3 regions of the Xenorhabdus ishibashii genome follow, and region 3 is predicted to be linked to each of the others. Evidence: predicted binding sites of a transcription regulator. Region 3 holds the regulator's gene; each other region holds the start of a gene.
The links. The regulator PurR, encoded in region 3, represses purine synthesis genes. The targets are predictions, from matches to a motif close to CANGCAAACGTTTGCNTG.
Positions count from the first base shown of each region.

Region 1: cvpA (colicin V production protein) is a predicted target of PurR. The motif match lies at 816-833, and genes of this name have one in related genera.
Region 2: Xish_RS04530 (NCS2 family permease) is a predicted target of PurR. The motif match lies at 1,116-1,133, and genes of this name have one in related genera.

Region 1 covers NZ_NJAK01000001.1:2,975,512-2,977,723, forward strand. The annotation lists gene folC (bifunctional tetrahydrofolate synthase/dihydrofolate synthase) at 1-72, shown strand, start outside; gene dedD (cell division protein DedD) at 65-745, shown strand; gene cvpA (colicin V production protein) at 888-1,376, shown strand; gene purF (amidophosphoribosyltransferase) at 1,409-2,212, shown strand, end outside.
Region 2 covers NZ_NJAK01000001.1:974,642-976,853, forward strand. The annotation lists gene Xish_RS04530 (NCS2 family permease) at 1-1,048, opposite strand, end outside; gene glk (glucokinase) at 1,480-2,212, shown strand, end outside.
Region 3 covers NZ_NJAK01000002.1:432,570-434,781, forward strand. The annotation lists gene purR (HTH-type transcriptional repressor PurR) at 236-1,261, shown strand; gene punR (DNA-binding transcriptional activator PunR) at 1,265-2,173, opposite strand.

The DNA.
Region 1 (2,212 bases), on a different contig from region 3:
GTGGTTTGTGGTTCTTTCCACACCGTCGCGCATGTGATGGAAGTACTGGAGGAGGACAAGGAAAGTGGCTAGTAAATTTCAAAATCGTTTGGTTGGAACCATCGTTCTTGTCGCATTGGGTGTGATTGTCCTGCCTATGATTTTTGATGGCGATAAGAAATATAACGAAGATCAATTTGCTGCAATCCCTTTGGTGCCAAAACCTGGTGATGAAGAAGATATTGATTCAATTCCACCATTGACACAAAACATGCCATCTACACCGCCCGAAGGTGCTGCACAAGCAATGCAATCACAGGAGCAAGAGCCAGATATAGACATGCTGTCCCGGCCATCGCTTTCAGAGCCAATGACAGCACCTCCTGTCACTCAAAATCCTAAGGCAGCGGTGAAATCTGAGTCATCTCCTCAACAGAAAGCGGAAACTAAGCCACAGGTTAAAGCTGAACCTCGCTTTGAAAGCGAGCCAGAAACTAAACCAAAGCCAACAGAACAGCCCCCTCAGGCTACGGCATATGTTGTTCAGCTTGGTGCATTAAAAAATTCGGATAAAGTTGGTGAGATAGTGGCCAGACTGCGTCTTTCTGGGCATCAGGTATATACAGTTCCTTCTTTTCCTGTACAGGGACAATTAACCCGAATTTATGTAGGGCCGAATGCATCAAGGCAGACACTGGAATCTGTTTTGCCTGAATTGAAGGAACTTACGGGATTACAAGGGCAGATCAAAAACTATAAGCCATAAATAATTCGATTGACTTTTATGGGAAGTGGAGATCTGTAAGGGTTAATTTTCAGTAGAGTGATAAATCTGCTACGCAAACGTTTTCGTTTTCTGTTAGAATGCGCCCGACCTGAATGTCGGGAGCCTGTTTTTGGATTAAAATATGGTCTGGATTGATTATACGATTATTGCCATCATTGGTTTCTCGGCACTGGTTAGCTTGATTCGTGGTTTTGTTCGCGAAGCGCTCTCCCTGATAACATGGGGCTGTGCTTTCTTTGTTGCAAGCCACTTCTATACTTATCTGGCGGCCTATTTTACCCGTCTTGAGGATGAACTGGTGCGTAATGGGGTAGCGATTGCTATCCTGTTTATTGCAACATTGATTGTTGGCGCGGTAGTAAACTATGTCATTGGTTCACTTGTTCAGCGAACGGGCCTGTCAGGTACTGATCGGGTTTTGGGGATCTGTTTTGGCGCTTTGCGTGGTGTCTTGGTAGTCTCTGCTATTTTGTTTCTTGCGGACTCTTTCACGCCACTGCCCAAAAGTCAGGATTGGCAACAATCACAACTGATCCCTCAGTTTAGTCAAATTATCAGGTGGTTTTTTGACTACCTACAAAGTGCGTCGAGTTTCCTGCCGGAGAGATAACGCTCTCCGCTTGGCTGATGAGGAAAGGCTACATGTGCGGTATTGTCGGTATCGTCGGTTTTACACCGGTTAACCAGTCGATTTATGATGCATTGACGGTGCTTCAGCACCGTGGACAAGATGCAGCAGGTATTGCAACGATTGATGGTAACAATGGGTTTCGTTTACGTAAGGCTAATGGTTTGGTCAAGGATGTGTTTGAGACACGGCACATGTTACGTTTACAGGGAACCATCGGAATTGGGCATGTCCGTTATCCTACAGCGGGTAGTTCCAGTGCATCTGAAGCGCAGCCCTTTTATGTGAATTCTCCTTTTGGTATCACGTTGGCACATAACGGCAATCTGACAAACGCACATGAATTGAAAAAAATGCTGTTTGAAAATGCCCGCCGTCATGTCAACACCACCTCAGATTCCGAAATTCTATTGAATATTTTTGCCAATGAATTAGCCCAATTTCCCCATTTCCCATTAGAGCCTGATGATGTTTTCTCAGCAGTCTCAAAAATGCACAAAAAAATTCGTGGAGCTTACGCTTGTGTTGCCATGATTATTGGGCATGGAATAGTGGCTTTTCGTGATCCACATGGCATTCGCCCTCTGGTGTTGGGAAAGAAAACACTGAAAGATGGTCGCAATGAATACATGGTGGCATCGGAAAGTGTAGCGCTGGATACATTGGGTTTTGAATTCTTGCGTGATGTGGCTTCTGGGGAAGCGATTTATATCACTGAGAATGGGCAACTGTTTACGCGCCAGTGCGCAGAAAACCCGTCATTAACCCCTTGTTTGTTCGAATTTGTCTATTTCGCTCGCCCTGATTCCTTTATTGAC
Region 2 (2,212 bases), on a different contig from region 3:
ACAGGAATAAAATTAACAGGAATAAAATACCGACAACGGAAGCTGTTAAACCCGTTTTACCACCAGCAGCGGTTCCTGCGGCAGACTCAATATAAACCGCTGCGGGAGAAGAACCGATAACCCCAGCAAAAATACTACTGACAGAATCTGCTGTCAGTGCCTTGCCGCCATTAATAATCTGGCCTCTCTTATCCAATAAATTAGCTTGCCCCGCTACAGCCCGAATAGTACCCGTCGCATCAAATATCGCTGTCATTACCAGCGCCAAAACACTGGGTAATACAATAGGCTGTAAGGCTCCCATAATATCCATACTAAACATCAGAGACAGGCCATCTTCCCCTAATGTAGGAAACTTAAATAATCCTTGATATTTAACGGCTGGGTCAAAAATCAAGCCGATAATAGAAATTGCGATAATCACCAGCAAAATACCGCCAGGCACCTTCTTTCGTTCCAGACCGATAATACCTGCCAGCCCCAATAGCGTCATAACTACAGGAAATGAAGCCAATGAACCAAACGCAACAGGCAAACCTGCGTGTGGATTCTTAATCACCAAGCCAACACCATTAGCTGCAATCAACAATAAAAACAACCCGATGCCAATGCCCGTTCCATGTGCAATGCCCATTGGCATATTGCGCAAAATCCACGCTCGCACGCCCGTTACTGAAATTAACGTAAATAAACATCCCATCAGGAAAACCGCACCAAGTGCCACAGGAATGCTTACTTGTTGCCCTAATACCAGGCTAAATGCGGTAAATGCAGTCAATGAGATCGCACAACCAATCGCCATTGGCAAATTGACCCACAATCCCATCAATAACGAACCAATACCGGTCACCAGACAAACAGAAATAAACACGGCGGTATGAGGAAATCCCGCTTGCCCAAGCATCCCTGGTACCACAATAACGGAATAAACCATCGCCAAAAATGTCGTTAATCCGGCAAGAATTTCCTGACGTACTGTCGATCCACGTTCAGTAATCTTAAAATACCTATCGAGTTTGCATTGAGTTGGTGCCTGCATACCAGACATGTTTTTCCCCTGCTTCTGTTAAATATGTCGCTTTAAAAAGCGTTCGTTCTATTTCTTCACCTCGCCAAACGAAAACGATTACGTCACAAGATAATAACAATTAGTGCCGTGTTCATGGGTTTAGCCATTCGTTTGCGCAATCGTTTGGCTTTCTGGATAAAGAAACTGTGAGAAAATTTGAGGCGGACGATTATCCAGTGAATCAGGGATAAGAATCAAGCGATAATCACATTGAGGATGATAAAACGCATATTCAGTAGGTTAAAGTGACTCGAAAACTAAAGGATATGTATCCGATGCAAAATTATCTGGATCCTGCTCCATATCGACACATTTTTATGCGGCCTTTAAGCCTGACCTTGTGTAAAATCCCCTCAATTCGATTTTTGACTGGTTCATTAGGATTTCTGTAAGAATTAAGGAGATAAACCATGACAACTTATGCTCTGGTAGGTGATATCGGCGGTACAAATGCACGTCTGGCATTATGTGATGTAGATACTGGGCAACTGAGCGCAGTCGAATTCTATCCCTGTGCACATTATCCATCGCTTGAAATTGTTATCCGCCAATATTTGAAACAGAAGAACTGTGAAGTCAAATATGGCTGTATCGCTATTGCCTGTCCGGTGACAGATGATGTGATCAGTATGACCAACCACAGTTGGCGTTTTTCTGTTAGCCAAATGAAAGCATCGCTGGGATGGGAACATTTTGAGGTGATTAACGATTTTACTGCCGTTTCCCTCGCCATTCCGGTTTTGGGAGCAGATGATGTAATTCAGATTGGTGGAAAGCAACCTCAGGCTAAACGTCCCATTGCGGTTTATGGTGCAGGAACTGGGTTAGGTGTCGCGCATCTTATTCACACAGGAACCCAATGGATGAGTTTACCTGGTGAAGGTGGTCATGTGGATTTTGCGCCAGAGAGTACGGAAGAAGATCATATGTTGAGCGTACTGCGTGAAGAATATGGTCATGTCTCCGCTGAACGTGTCCTGTCTGGACCTGGTTTGGTGAATATTTACCGTTCTCTGATGAAACTTAACGGTCAAGTCGCCGAAGATATTACCCCTCGCGATATTTCTGACCGCGCACTGAATGGAAATTGTCCTATCTGCAAACAGGCGTTAGAACTTTTCTGTACCGCGTTAGGACGTTTTG
Region 3 (2,212 bases):
TATTTGTCGTATTATCGAAAAATCATACCGCAATATCTAATTCATACTCTTTATAGCATCGATTATTACTTTCACTTTTGAGTTAGATCAGACAAAATTCAAAGTTTACCGCTAAATTATTGCCAACCATCATCCCGTATATAAATATATTGGCAAACGATTAACAAATAGCTATACCCGACTAGAAAGATAAAGGGTATATAAATTAGACCAGAAGGTCAGGAGTCCTTTTTTCATGGCAACGATTAAAGATGTGGCTAAACGCGCTGGTGTTTCGACCACAACCGTATCCCATGTTATCAATAAAACCCGTTTCGTCGCCGAAGATACAAAGGCCGCAGTTTGGGCTGCTATTAAAGAATTGAATTATTCCCCCAGTGCCGTTGCTCGCAGCTTAAAAGTTAACCACACCAAATCCATTGGATTGCTGGCAACATCAAGTGAAGCACCCTACTTTGCTGAGATCATAGAATCGGTTGAAAATAGCTGCTATAGCAAAGGTTACACACTGATTTTATGTAATTCTCATAACAACCTTGATAAACAAAAAGCTTATCTCGCGATGCTGGCACAAAAACGAGTAGATGGTTTGCTGGTCATGTGTTCAGAATACCCTGAGCAACTTTTGAGTATGTTGGAAGGCTATCGCAATATTCCTATGGTGGTCATGGATTGGGGAGAATCCAGAGGTGATTTTACCGATGCGATTATTGATAATGCCTTTCATGGTGGTTATCTGGCTGGCCGTTATCTCATTGAACGCGGTCATCGTGATATTGCCTCTATTCCTGGGCCATTGGCAAGAAATACTGGGGGAGGACGCCACCAAGGTTTTCTCAAGGCACTAAAAGAAGCCAATATCGCCATTCGTGATGAGTGGATTGTACAAGGTGATTTTGAACCTGAATCTGGTTATCAGGCCATGTACAAAATCCTGAATCAAAAACATCGTCCAACCGCTGTTTTTTGTGGTGGAGATGTCATGGCTATGGGGGCGATCTGTGCAGCCGATGAGTTGGGGTTGCGCGTTCCACAAGATATTTCAATTATCGGTTATGATAATATCCGCAATGCCCGCTATTTTACACCCGCATTGACAACCATCCACCAGCCCAAAGAGCGTTTAGGACAAATGGCTTTTTCAATGTTACTGGATCGGATCATCAATAAACGTGAGGATGCACAAACTATCGAAGTCCATCCACGCCTTGTTGAACGGCGCTCTGTTGCAGATGGACCTTTTATCGATTATCGCCGCTGACGGTTAATTTTCTTGCAGCCATTCGGCATTAAGCGTTTCGCTATCCCCCAGATAATCAAGTAACCAGCTTAATGCCGGTGAGTGGCTTTTTTGCGACCATGTCAAACAACATGGGCTGTCAGGCAAGGGCTGTTCAAGTTCAAGTGTAATCAGCTTACCTTTACGGATCAGCGGTAGCGCACGGTGTTTGGGCACCATGCCTACACACAATCCATCCATCAAACAACTTAATCCAACATCCCAATCAGGAACAATCAATCTCCGTTGATTATTCAAAGCCCATGTATCACGCTTAGGTAAGCTACGCGAAGTGTCTTCGAGACATAAACTGGGATAAGGCCGCATTTGGTCATCATTCAATTTTTCCGATATGGCTGCCAGTTCGTGTTCAGGGCTGGCTACACACAGCCAAGGCATAAATCCCATATCCCTGAAGCTATATCGCTCACCAACAGGGGAAGCACGTGTTGCTCCGATGGCGACATCCACTCGTCCATCCACCAGGGCATCCCATACGCCATTGAAAACTTCAGGATAGATAAGTAACTCAATATCTGGAAAATGGCGATAAAAATCCAAAATTAGCCGAAGCGTTCGCTCTGGCTTCACGACCTGATCAACCGCAATACTAAATTGCCCCCGCCAGCCATTAGCAACCTGTTGGCACTGGTGCCGAGTGTGATTCATTTTTTTGATAACAGAACGCGCTTCTTTAACAAAGATTGCCCCTGCTTCCGTTAAATCAACATCACGATGACGACGTTCAAATAAAGGTACAGCCAACCAGTCTTCAAGCTGTTTTACCGTATAGCTGACAGCAGAAGGTACACGATGAAGTTCTGACGCAGCCGCACTGAAACTTCCTGTTCTGGCAACAGCATCAATGACTTCCAGAGAGTATTCAGACCACATATATCTTCCTTTCAATTTTTTTCACAGCATGGTGCAAAT